Regions from separate parts of the Paenibacillus sp. FSL R5-0517 genome, predicted to be linked through region 2. Evidence: riboswitches for the same ligand, from Rfam matches in the RefSeq annotation. Region 2 holds a riboswitch; each other region holds the start of a gene.
The links. Region 2 has a riboswitch for cobalamin ahead of cobJ (precorrin-3B C(17)-methyltransferase). Riboswitches for the same ligand answer to the same signal wherever they lie in the genome.
Positions count from the first base shown of each region.

Region 1: it holds a riboswitch for cobalamin, as region 2 does, so the genes downstream of both, nikB (nickel ABC transporter permease) here and cobJ (precorrin-3B C(17)-methyltransferase) in region 2, are expected to answer to the same signal.
Region 3: it holds a riboswitch for cobalamin, as region 2 does, so the genes downstream of both, MKX40_RS07270 (ABC transporter substrate-binding protein) here and cobJ (precorrin-3B C(17)-methyltransferase) in region 2, are expected to answer to the same signal.

Region 1 is NZ_CP150235.1:278,361-282,913, forward strand. It holds gene MKX40_RS01255 (alpha-glucosidase/alpha-galactosidase) at 1-49, opposite strand, end outside; gene MKX40_RS01260 (AraC family ligand binding domain-containing protein) at 254-1,081, shown strand; cobalamin riboswitch at 1,159-1,352, shown strand; gene nikB (nickel ABC transporter permease) at 1,519-2,457, shown strand; gene nikC (nickel transporter permease) at 2,458-3,291, shown strand; gene MKX40_RS01275 (ABC transporter substrate-binding protein) at 3,306-4,553, shown strand, end outside.
Region 2 is NZ_CP150235.1:6,377,813-6,382,365, forward strand. It holds gene cobJ (precorrin-3B C(17)-methyltransferase) at 1-1,735, opposite strand, end outside; cobalamin riboswitch at 2,138-2,328, opposite strand; gene MKX40_RS28470 (uroporphyrinogen-III synthase) at 2,528-3,364, opposite strand; gene MKX40_RS28475 (endospore germination permease) at 3,495-4,553, opposite strand, start outside.
Region 3 is NZ_CP150235.1:1,652,534-1,657,086, reverse strand. It holds gene MKX40_RS07275 (iron chelate uptake ABC transporter family permease subunit) at 1-1,021, opposite strand, end outside; gene MKX40_RS07270 (ABC transporter substrate-binding protein) at 1,018-2,016, opposite strand; cobalamin riboswitch at 2,458-2,603, opposite strand; gene MKX40_RS07265 (histidine phosphatase family protein) at 2,755-3,441, opposite strand; gene cbiB (adenosylcobinamide-phosphate synthase CbiB) at 3,432-4,412, opposite strand; gene MKX40_RS07255 (adenosylcobinamide amidohydrolase) at 4,457-4,553, opposite strand, start outside.

The DNA of each region.
Region 1 (4,553 bases), 820 kb from region 2:
TTTTGACAAAGACGGTGCTTCCCGCACCGAGAAACGTAATTTTGTTCATCTTAAATTCAGCCTCCCTGAAAAATGTTGTACCCCAACTATAGGCCGATTCGGCACATATAACTATGGCTCAACCCCTCTCAAACATGGCATAATCCCATTTTTGTTTCCGTTTTCAACTAATATGTATGTCCTTTAGCTGTTATAATTTAATTAGACATACAGATGGTGAGCCTCGGAAGGAAACAAGGAGGGAGGGCATAAAATGAGAAAAATAGAGATGAATGTGGTAGCCACGGACTGGACACAGATGGAACTTGTCTTGTTGTTCTTCGGGTGGGAGGCGTGTGAACCCGCCCATTATTGGGGACCGGGTGTACGTGATTCCTATATTGTGCATTACATCCATGAAGGACGGGGCATCGTGTACATGGGGGACCAGGAATACAAGCTTAGCGAGGGACAGGGTTTTATCATTTTCCCGGATACGCTTATTCATTATGAGGCAGATCCCAAGGAGCCCTGGACGTATTCGTGGTTCGGCTTCAAAGGGGTACAAGCCAAAGCATTCATGCAACGTGCCCAACTGAGCCCGGAGCGCCCGATATATGATGTCCATGATACGATTACGATGGAACAGTTGTATACGGAGATGGTCCAAGCTTCCACGCGACCGGAAGGTGATGTGTTGAACCAGAGTCTCTTGTACCGCTTGATGGCAGAATTAATCTCTTCTTCACCTGTGAAGGAAGAGGTCGGGCAGCTCCTTTCAAACAAAGAAACATACATCCGGCAGGCGGTGCAATTTATGGAGAACAGGTACAGTCAGCGAACCTCCATACTGGATATTGCCCAAGCCGTGGGGCTGGATCGCACATATCTATCGGGATTATTCAAAGAGCGATATGGCATGTCGCTACAGTCATTTTTTCTGGAGTACCGTATGAATCGTGCTGCCGAACTTCTTCAGAATCCAGGGCTGTCGGTCAGTGAAGTGGCCCATTCTGTCGGTTATACGGACCCATTATTGTTTTCCAAGATGTTTAAGCGTGTGACGGGCGTATCTCCGAAGGGGTCGAGAATTCGCGATTAGACGCACCTAGTGTTTCAAATTTGAAAGAAAAGTTTTGATCATTAAACGTTGTCCCGCTATACTGATACAGAAGTGTAATTGAATATGTGGAACTTGGTGCTTTGCCCGTCAGGGTGAAAGCTTAATAGGGAAGTCCGGTGTAATACCGGCGCGGTCCCGCCACTGTAACAGAGGAGTTAGGTAGCGATAATCCACTGGTTTAGACCGGGAAGGAGCTGCAAGTGACGATGATTCTGGAGCCAGGAGACCTGCCAGGTTTAACAAACACAGTAGTACCCTACGGGAGATAGGAAGGTGTTTAGAGAGCATGATTTTTTCTGAAAATCTGTTTATTTAAGGCGTCCTCATCCAGTAACACGGAGAGGGACGCCTTTTTTGCTATGGACGGAGAACATCATGGCATATACATAAAGTTTTGGGGAAGGACGTTTGAACACGTGAGCAGATATATCATTAAACGATTAATGCAACTGGTAGTCGTATTGTTCGGCATCACGTTCCTGACGTTCCTGCTAACCTACCTGTCTCCTGGAGATCCAGCCAGACTTATGCTTATGTCTACAGGGGTAACGCCATCTGATGAGCTGGTCAGGCAGGTGAGGTCGGAGCTTGGATTGGACGAGCCCTTTCTCTATCGGTACGGGACTTGGTTGGGACAGGTGATGACTGGGGACTTCGGTACATCATATAAATACAATCGTCCAGTGCTGGACGTGCTGATGGCACGGCTCCCGGCAACGCTTTGGCTAACAGGAAGCGCCATGTTTCTGGTTATACTGGTTTCCTTTCCATTGGGGATGCTGTCGGCTGTCTATCGTAACCAATGGCTTGATCACGTCATTCGTCTGTTCTCTTTTGCCGGATTATCGATGCCCAGCTTCTGGTTGGGTATGTTGCTCATGTTGGTCTTCGGCGTACAGCTGAAGCTGCTGCCGGTGATGGGCAATTCCGGATGGTACAGCCTGATTCTACCTGCATGTACACTCGCGATTCCACTTGTTGCCCAGTACAGCAGACAGATTCGTGCGATCCTGCTTGAGGAGACAAGCCAGAACTATGTGATCGGAGCCAGATCCAGAGGTGTGAAGGAATCGATCATTATTTTTCGTCATATTCTTCCCAATGCCCTGCTGCCGATCGTTACCCTTATGGGTATGACAACAGGTGCTTTGTTAGGTGGTGCAGCGATTGTGGAAAGTTTATTTGTGTGGCCGGGTGTTGGACAGATGGCTGTAGATGCGATTTTCACAAGGGATTATCCGCTGATTCAGGGATATGTCATCTGGATGGCGATCATATATGTCGCCCTGAATCTGCTGGTTGATATATGGACTCATCTTCGTGATCCCCGAATCCGACTGGATGTGGATATATAGATGAGAGCCTTCAGACTGGTATTACTGCAGAATCGCTGGTTCACCTTCCTGCTGTCTCTGACCGCCTTCTGGATTATTCTTGCCATGGTTGCACCGCTGCTTGCACCACACGACCCACTTGCAACGAACTTTGCCAAAGTGTTGCAGCCATCCAGCGCCGAGTATCCTCTTGGAACCGATCAACTGGGCCGCTGTGTATTATCTCGTCTTCTGTACGGTGCACGTACCTCGCTGCTGCTCACCTTTATGATGATTGGCATCGTGTTTGTGTTAGGTGTAACGATTGGAGTCATCGCCGGTTTCGCTCGGGGGGTGACGGATATGGTGCTCATGCGCCTGTCTGATACATTAATGGCATTTCCGGGGCTTATTTTTGCGATCGCTGTGGTGGGGATGCTTGGGCCGGGATTGTTCAATACGGTTCTGGCACTGTCGGTTGTCTGGTGGGCGAAGTATGCAAGGATGGCCAGAAGCCTGGTGATTTCCCTTCAGCAAAAGGAGTATGTCGCTGCCGCTGCTTTCAGCGGAGCACGTAAAATACAGATCATCGGCAGGACGATCCTGCCCAATATGATGTCTCCAATCATCGTCATGGCGATGATGGATGTGGGAGGCATGATGCTGTCCATCTCGGGGTTGTCCTTTCTTGGGCTTGGCGCGCAGCCACCGAACCCCGAGTGGGGGGCCATGTTAAATGAAGGCAGAAGATATCTGCAGACTGCACCATGGCTGTTGGTTTATCCAGGTCTGGCGATATTCAGCACCGTCATTATTTTTAATTTACTGGGAGACAGTCTGCGAGATGTGCTTGATCCCAAGAAAAATACTGCTTAACTGGAGGAACCAGAATGAAGAGGAATTTTCAAAAATCAATGTTGCTCACCCTCATATCCATGTTGGTTGTGTTCTTGCTTGCAGCTTGTGGCACCGCCAATAATCCATCGACCTCGTCTGGTGCAATGGAGAAGTCGGCGGGTACGGACAAGGGTTCGACAAGTACACCAACTCATTTGAATGTGGCTCTGTTCTGGCTTGGCAGCAGTCTGGACCCGGCAGAAGAATGGAATGGCTGGACGCTGACGCGTGCAGCGATTGGGGAGACACTGATCCAGTTTGACGAGAATATGAAGCTGGTCCCTAAAATTGCAGATTCTTGGGAACGAGTGGATGACATGACTTGGCACTTTCATATTCGAGAAGGTGTAACTTTTCATAACGGAAATAAGGTAACTGCCGACGCGGTGAAAAAATCGATAGAACGTTCCATCGCGTTAAATGAAAGAGGACAAGCAACTGTGCCCGTAGCCTCAATGACTGCTGAAGGACAAGATCTGACGATTAGAACGAAAGAGCCTTATGCGTCCCTGCTTGGTAATATTGCCGAGCCACTGTTTGTCATTGTGGATACGAGTGCAGATACATCCAAATTCAAGATCAAGCCTATCGCCACGGGGCCATTTATGGTGACAGGTTATACGCCGGATCAGGAGATCCAGGTGAAAAAGTATGACGGGTACTGGGGCGGTGCGGCAGATGTAGACACATTGACGTTGAAATATATTAAGGATGATAGCACACGTGCCCTTGCCCTGCAGTCTGGAGAGATTGATGTAGCCAGTAACGTGGGACGTAGCAATTTGACGTTATTCCAGGACAAGAGTCAATACACCATTGATGAAATTCCTAGCCTGCGTACCCAGTTTGTATGGTTTAACACAACCAAACCGCTACTGAGTGATCCGGAGGTTCGCCGAGCGATTTCTTATGGTGTAGACCGGGAGATGTATGCCAATACGCTGGTGGGAGGTCAGGCGGCTAAAGGTCCATTTACCTCGGCGCTGCCTTTTGGATATGACAAGATCAAAGGGTATGGTTACGAACCGGAGAAAGCCAAACAGTTGCTGGATGGGGCTGGCTACAGGGATGCAGATGGCGATGGCATTCGTGAAAAAGATGGCAAGAAGCTGTCGCTACAGCTGATTCTGAACTCCGCTTACGAGTCTGATTCGATTGTGGCTGCTGCAATGCAGTCCCAGCTTAAAGAGATTGGCGTTCAAGTGGAGATGACCTCCTATGAGGATCTAACCGATCATCAG
Region 2 (4,553 bases):
GGGCAGGGTGAGCATTGCGGCCGAATTTCTTGCCGCCGAGAAACAGGTCATATGCACCTTTGCGATATACGATGCCGATATCCTCCAGTACTGCCCCGTAACATGCCATACCGCAGCCATTCAGCGCCACACTCGTTTCTTTGGGTGCACCCAGTCCGCCAATCACGGCCTGCAAATGGTTAGCCATCGGGACAGCATCGTCCTTCTCCATATTGCAGAAGTCACAGGCCTTCACCTTGATGACATCACCAATCGGTACAACGATAAAATTCGCTGCACGCAGCTCTTCAACCAGCGAGTCCGGTTCAAATGTCGGCACTCTCAGAATAATCTGGTGCTCCGGCGTGTACTCCAGTTCGCCGTCTTCACTTGCACACTGCGCCAGCAGCGCCATCTGGGCTGCGGTGAATTTTTTGTTGCCCACGCCGGGCGACACGCCGACTTCGAACAGCGGCGCCTTACGCCCAGGCTCGGGCGCGGTGCGTACCGCCGTTGCGGTCGCAGCCTGGGGTGAACTTGCTTCTCGGCTCGGCGCTGCTGCATTCAGCCAGCGGCTCGCCGATTCGCCCGCGAGCGCGCCGCCTGCCGCGAGCCGTGTCAGCGCCTCGGCGGCCAGCGCAGCTGCGCTGACGCGTGGCGCTTCTGCGACTCGGCCCGGAGCGGCCTCTGCCGCAACGGGCGCAGGTCGCTCGCCGGCAAGCACGGCGGTGCCAGCGCCGCTCGCCGAGCTTGCCGCAGGCATAATGGCAGCTGCCCCAGTGGGCGGCTGCCCTTGCGGAGCCGTGCCCGCTCCGGCGCTTGCGCCGCGCAGGGCTGGCTCCGCCTGTGGCTGCGCGGCCGATGCAGCGCTGGCCGCGCTCTCGCCCGCTGCCTCGCCGGAGGCGGCAGCGCGGGCTTCCCTTGCGCCGAGCGACCATGGCTCGGCTTCCGTGCGTAGTCGCTCATGAGGTCTGAGCGACTGTTCCGCGGTGTTCAGCGTATATTTCCGCTGATACCCGCGGGGGGTGACCATGAGTCCTTCGTACATCATGGTCGAGGAGTTGCCGATAATCACGGTCGTCAGCATGCCGATATCATGATTCAGCATATCCTCCAGTGTGGTCATGACAACGTCCTGACGCTCACGGTATGCACTTTTCACTAGACCTACGGGGGTCTGTGGGTCACGATAACGCAGGATCATTTCCTGTGTCTCCACGATCTGGCGTGTGCGCCGTCCACTGCGTGGATTGTACAGGGCAATGACAAAATCAGCAGAAGCTGCGGCTTCAACCCGGCGAATAATGGTCTCCCACGGCGTAAGGTGATCACTAAGGCTGATCGTACATGCATCGTGCATGACAGGGGCACCCAGCAGTGATGCACAGGACTGAATGGCCGATACGCCCGGAATAACCTCGACGGCAACACCCGTATCCGGCTTCCAACCTTGCTCCATCAGCACCTCGTACACCAGTCCAGCCATACCATACACACCTGCGTCACCGCTAGAAATTACGGCAACAATTTTGCCCATCTCCGCCTGTCGAACCGCTTCTTGTGCACGGCTTACTTCCTCGGTCATGCCTGTACGTACAATCGCTTGCCCGTTCAACAGAGGGCGAATAAGATCCACATACGTGTTGTATCCGATAATTACCTCACTCTCCTGAAGTGCTTCGAGTGCCCGCTTGGTGATATGTTCCATTGCTCCCGGGCCGAACCCGATAATCAGCAGCTTGCCTTGATCTTGCATGATTTCTCCTCCTTCATCACACTTGTCGTACTGATCTAAACAGTGAAGAAGGGCGGCTATGCCGACCTTCTCCCCCGCTGTACTGCATGTTCAACTCGTCAGCTCTGTTTACTCAGACTATCGAACAAGGCTCTTACATCAACCGTTATGATCCAACTAATCTATTCCTCTACCTGCAATTTCCCGACACAGGGTAGGTATCGCAAGGATGTGCATTTATCTAAAAAAACAAAAAAATCCCATCCTTGTAACGGATGGGATACGCATGTACGTACACTCAAGAACACAGCCCCAGACTCCCGAAGGGTAGTCCTGTGACTATGTGGCCTGGAGGGGCCAGCCGGGCGAACCGATTGTTCGCCCAATTCCTGATTCTTCGTACACCACTCCTTTCCGCGAAGGGTTTGGTGACACATGCAAGGTAGGTCTCCTGGCTTTGGATCATCAGCTTCCTTTTCTGTCTTCCCCGGCTTTCCGAGTGACTTGGATCAAAAAGGGCTTCACCATTACAGTGGCGGGACCGCTCGGGACTTTCACCCGATTCCCTGTTACCTCTTGCTGCACGCAAGAGCACCTTGCTTGTTTTCATTCAATATTGTTTTCATAATAACACCGTGCAGGAAATAATGTCCATGCTTATGATACTTATCCATTCTTCTATTTTCAGACAAAACAGAAAAAAGTCCTGATCCAAAAATCGGATCAGAACCCGGAATAACCTATGCATATCCCATTCGTTATAACCATCCAACAACCCTTGCATTGAGTTCGTTTCTGTTAACGACTCAACCTTTATTGCTGACCGCCAACCTTGTCTGCACGCCCTGCGGAAAAGTAACGTCCAAGTTCAACGATGAGTGCACCCATCTTCTCTTCCTCCGGAATGACCAGCGCCTCAATGCCTTCTTCACGCATGGAGTTTGCTGTAACTTTACCTACGGATGCAGGAATTACGCCTTGTCTGAAAGCGGCAAGCAACGGCTCAAGCTTGTCCTTGGAGGCCGCATATTGCGTCAGAAATCTGACCTGGGGTCCACTTGTGAACGCAACAGCATCTACCTCGAACTTTAGAATTTCATGCAACAGCTGTTCCAGCTCTGCATCTTCCGGCGGTACATGGCGGTAAGGGAGCACTTGTCTGACGATTGCACCTTGTTCTTCCAACCATGCAACGAGTTTGGGAGCTGTCTCCCCATGAAGCTGTAATATGACCTTTTTCCCTGCGAGATCATGCGGGGCGAATTCTCGAATGAGCCCGTCCGTGCTACCGTCATCATCCCGTACCAGAGGCGTTAATCTGCGCTTTTTGAGCGCATTCACCGTCTTGTATCCCCTCGCTGCAATGGAGGATTCCGATAATACATCCAAAAACTGTCCCGCAATTTCCATATCCTCAGCCATTTCAAACAATGCATCCAATCCCATACCCGTCGTTAACACCGCCCAGTCTGGCGGGTCTGAGATCCAGGATACCAGCCCATCCCTGGTATTCCGATCATCCAGGAATACCGTCCCCTGTGCCGGTCGCACGAGCGGAATTCCCCCCATTTTTTCAACCAGTATGGACATCTCTTTCGATTTTCGTGGTCCTGTCAATGCTACACGCACACCTGCCAAATGTTGAGCCATTCATGTTCCCCCCGTTAGTCCAGCCGAATGTTCATCAGTCTGACTACAGTATACAGGGTACTTCTGTGAAGCGAAACTGTGCTTACGCTATTTTTGCCCGTTCATCTATAAGGATTTTTGATGGAATGTATCAGGAAGGTTGGAGTTCTCCCCCATGACGATCCTGCCTTCTTTTCTCCCCGTTCTTCTCCGAATCAGTGGATTCTTGTCCCTGTTCATGCTTCTCTTTCTTGGACTGCTCTCCCGATTTCTGGTGGGCAGATTCTTTTTTATCCTTTTTGCGAGGACGAAGGAAAAGAAACAGCACAAGCGGGAACAGTACTTCAAAAACAATGGCAATCCATGTCCATTCCCGGGTAAAACGATACAACTGAATGGCGTTTCTGAAAAACCAGAATGCACAAACAAAGCCTAACAGTGCCACTGGACCAGTCATGACCTTTCCGGAAACTTTCGGAATCATTCGCTTCAGTCCCCAACAGACAAAGTACAGATCAAATGCAATTTTGGTGATCATGGTAGGCAGGGTCGCCGCTGCCAGCGCCAGATCAAACCGATCCAGGAAATCACTTATTTGCAACTGCCTTGCCAGCTCATAAGAAGGGTATACCAGCCTGGACGCAATAGGTACACCTATCGACGTGATGGTTTCCACTAGAATCAGCATCATCAGCAATCCCGAGATGATAATGCCCCATAGCACAGGTTTGAAGCGAAAGTCACTGCCTTTGACGACAAAAGGTAAGGCGATCATCTCGCCATAAAAAGAAAATATGTACCAACTCCCTTTGCCTACACCTGCCGTATCGACATGAAAATAGGGCATCAGATTGTCCATATTGATCTGCTGGATAAGCATGAAAGGCACAATGATAGAGTTCAACAGGAACAGGGTAACATAGAGTTCCGACATTCCGATCAACGAACCAAGCCCACCTCGGACGATAAATACCGCCATAATCATAAGTGACAATACAACGATGGAAATCGGTGTCGTCTCTAATAAAGTTATACTTACATAATCGCCAATTAATCGGATATCTCTTGCGAATATGAAGAAAAAAAACAAAACGTACATTACACCTGCGAGCCTTCCCATAAAGGGGAACCTGTCAGCAAGGGCCTCAAATAGATCCTGATTCGGAAACCTTCGCTGGATTCGGCTTACCATCCACATGGATATAACCAT
Region 3 (4,553 bases), 2.2 Mb from region 2:
TTTTATTCCGGTGCAGCAGGTAAGCAAAGAACGGCGCACCAACAAAGGCGGTGACGACCCCGAGCGGAATTTCAGTGGGCGCCAGCAACGACCTTGCGATGGTATCGGCCCACACCATGAAGATCGCTCCACCAATGGCTGATAAAGGTACCAACAGTCGATAATCCGGCCCCACCAGCAGCCGCAACATATGCGGGATCACCAATCCAACGAATCCGATGACACCGGATACCGAGACAGCCCCTGCGGTCAGCAGTGTGCCGACTGCCAGCACGGAGAGCTTAAGCCTGTCCACGCCGATCCCGATATGTGCCGCTTGACGTTCTCCCAGCGCAAGCACATTTAACGAGCGTGCCCGGCTCCAGAGAAAGACCAGCCCCAGCAGAAAATACGGGAAAAGGATGGCCGTATACGACCACCCGCGTAATGCCAGACTTCCCATCGTCCAGTATATAATTTCATTAATCGTCTGTTTCGACATGGTCGACAGGAAGGAAACAACTGCTCCCAGGAAACTTTGCATGACCACACCAGCCAGAATGAGGCTGTGTGTTGGTATTTTACGCCCTTCACGAGCCAGTGCCATCACAAACCATAACGTGATTACACCCGTCAAAAATGCAATTAGAGGTAACGTCCAGATTCCGATCAGTGCGTACTGCAATCCGAAGAAAATCAGGAAAGCCGCCCCTACCGACGCACCGGATGATACACCGAGCGTAAACGGATCGGCCAGCGGATTACGCAGCACACCCTGGAAGCCCGCACCCGCAATAGCCAGTGAAGCCCCCACGAGCACAGCAAGCAGTACACGCGGAAAACGCACTTTCCAGATAATCTGTTCGGCTGCCTTATTCCAATCCGGTGTAATCCAGTCGCCCACCCAGGGAATTTTGTGAATCAGGATGCCGGCAATATCCCGAATTGGCAAAGCTACTGAACCAATGCCCGTGCAGATGAGCACGGTAAGCACCAGCAGCACCATGCCCGTCGTTCCGAACAGGATCAGCTTTTTACTCATTGGAACAAGTCAGGATAGATCGCTTTGGCTACTTCTTTCAACCCTTGAGTTACCCGTGGACCCGGACGGCTCAGCAGGTTGGCATCCAGGCCAATAACCGCGTCATTTTTCACAGCCGTAATTTGATCCCAGCCGCTGCGCGCCTTGATGATCTGATCCAGTGTTTTGGAGTTTTCATCAATTACATCGTTGGCATACAAGATTACATCGGGGTTAGAGGCAATCACGTTTTCTTCATTGATTTGGTACCAGCCTTCTTCGTTTGAAGCGATATTGGTTCCTCCGGCTACAGTGATCAGTTCGTCCATGAACTCACCTTTACCTACCGACCAACCTGGGGAGAATTCAACGTATACTTTTTTCTTCTCTTCCGGTTTAACGGCCTTCACCGCTTCGGTTACATCCGTCACGTCCTGTTTCATCTGAGTGATGATTTCTTGTGCTTTTTCCTGATGATCGGTAATTTTACCGAAGGTTTCGATATTGTTCATCACATCGTCAATGGATTTAGGATCCGTTTTGAAAATGGTAATACCGAGTTCGCGCAGCTTCTTCACGGCATCCTCACTCATCGAGATACCTGTAAAGACAATGTCGGCTTCAGATGCAATGATGGACTCTTCGTTGGGCTTGGTGATGCCACCCATTTTCGCTTTGGTTGTTGCTGCTTCCGGATAATCATCATAGTCGGATACACCAACGATCTGTTCATCCAATCCAAGGGCAAACAGGGACTCTGTCTCAGCTGGTGACACGGATACAATTTTGGCTGGCGCCTTTTCAAAAGTAAACGATTCACCCGTTGCATCCGTAACGGTCAGTGGATATTGCGTTTTGAGGTCCGTCTGCGCCTGGCCTTGGGACTGCTCCTGTGCCGGTTGCTGCGAAGTTCCTGTGCCCTCGTTCGTTGTTGCATTGCCACAACCGGCCAAAGCCAGTGCGAGTGCCGCTGCACTTAGCAGGGACGCTACGCTTTTCCAATTCTTGATATTCATTCTGTTATTCTCCCCTTCTCTATCTGTACTATTTTCTTGCAACATGCTTGAACTCTTACTACCTTGCCTTGGTGTTCCTGTACAAGTAAAATCCATCAATTTACACAAGTCCACTCCGATTGCAGTACCATCTTCCGATCGCTGTTATCCCCAGACTTTTTGATTCCCTTTTCGAAAGGGAAAATCCGGGGATAAGCGTATGCTTCCGATGTAGCTTTCTTGTAGAAAGCTTTAAGCGAACACTCCGTTTCTTCAGATCGGTTCTGCACTCTTCGTTAACGTGTAAAAGTTCGGTTTATCTTACATGAACAATAAAAAATCCCTAATCCTTACGTCCAGGATCAGGGATGACGTCTCGCATATGGCGATCTGTACATGTTCAACCCAAGGTTGTCCATGCGCATAGAATTGCCCGAAACGCTGTCCTTTCCTCGAAGGAACACCGGTTTGTACGTCCAGGGCAGGTAACCTGACTTACAGGAATCATCCTGTTTTACAGTGGCGGGACCGTGCCGGATTTGCACCGGCTTCCCCATTTCACCCTTGTGTGTTTCACGACTCGTACTACTCTGCCATGAAAACAGCCTTCACACGCGGGACCCTTGGTCGCTGATATGGTATATCATTGTCATGTAATTTCTGCATGTTATATACGCATTAGCCTTCACAGCCTGCACCGTATCTGTATCCATGCTGAAGTCACACTTCTGTTGTGATTATAGGGTATATTGTACATCCTTACAACCCGATTGGCGGAAAAGTCACTCTGCTACCAAACCATTGATTCCCCTGTCGATCAAGCTGGACCTGAATCGCCTGTCCCGGTACGACATGTGTATCCCAGAACCCAAGCCCGGCAATCAGACGGGACAAGGCATATCGGATGACACCACCATGCGTAACCACAACTATGGTAGGTACCCGTCCCTCATCAACGTGCATTGAAGGCCGACCATTCAACAACATCTCTTGGAGAAATGAATCCATTCGCTCCGTAAACTTCTGCCACGATTCACCCTCGGGCGGAGTGACCTCCTGCGGCGCATCAATCCAGTTTCGGTACTCAGGGTTATCCTTGAGCTGCTCATACGTTAGCCCTTCCCACTGTCCAAAATCAATTTCCCGCAGACGCTGATCGAACTTCACCTCTCCGCCGGCATCAGGAAGAATCTGTTCCAGCGTCTGGCGGCAGCGCAGCAGATCACTGCAATATACCTCGTGCCACGAAACACCGCTCAATTGTTCATGAAGCGGAGCCAGTTCTTCTTTGGCGTCTGGCAGCAGACCGATGTCGGTATGCCCCAGGTATCTTTTTTCCACATTCCATAGCGTTGTCCCGTGACGGACCCACAGAATGTTTCGTTTCATTGAAGCCGGTTGATCCGTATGTACGTCCTTGCCTGCATTCCCCTCATTTAGGGCCATAACAGCATCCCTCCTGCCAGCCACACACCCAGCGATATTAACACACAAAGTGCAACAAAAGCCCCTGCGGACCAGAACATCAGGCGTGATGTTCGCACAATATCCTCGGCTTCCATCGGCCGTGTGGCCTCGCCCAAATAGGCACGAAACGAAGCAACTCCGTGATACACGTTATGTCCGCCAAGTCGGATGCCCAGTGCTCCAGCCACTGCTGATTCGGGAAACCCGCTATTCGGACTTGGATGCAGTCTTGCATCCCGAGCGACCATCCGTGCTGCTCCTTTGGCATCAAATTTCATGACCCAGGCACCCACGATTAACAGCATTGCGGTGAGCCGGGCGGGTATCCAGTTCGCCACATCATCCAGACGGGCCGAGGCCCAGCCAAGATGCAGATACTTGTCATTTTTATATCCGACCATGGAATCGAGTGTGTTGACGGCACGATAAGCCATGGCTAGCGGTGCGCCTCCAATGAGTGCATAGAATAACGGGGATACAATGGCATCCACAATATTTTCAGCAACCGTCTCTACCGTTCCCCGCACAACCTCCGGTTCATCCAGATGCGCCGTATCACGTCCTACAATCATGCTCAGTGAACGTCTGGCCGCCGGCCAATCCTGATGCTTCAGATGACGATACACTTCCATACCTGCATCCTTCAGCCCTTTTGAAGCAATGGTCGTTGCGATGAGCACCACTTCAGCTGCCGCCGCAATGACAGGATGAATCAATCCAAGCACATATACAAGTCCCCAAGTGATGGCAAAAGAACCCCCCGCAACCACAAGCGGGAACAACAGCCCTGCTCTCTTCAGCCCCGAATCTGTGTTCACACGCGAGCGAATAACACGCTCCAACGCCGAGATGCCTTTTCCCATGCCAATCACCGGGTGGGGAATCCAGCGCGGATCACCGATACATCGGTCTAACAGGTACGCCAGTATAATAATCCAGGCTCCAGCCATGCCTGTCCAGAACGGCCAGGTCCATAGATGCTCTATCTCAAAAGTCATTTGTGCCTGATCCTCTCTTTCCATAACAGTCCGGCCTGAAGGCTCTCCGTCACCGTGTCGTATACCAATCTGCCAATCGCCGCCCCCGCCGTA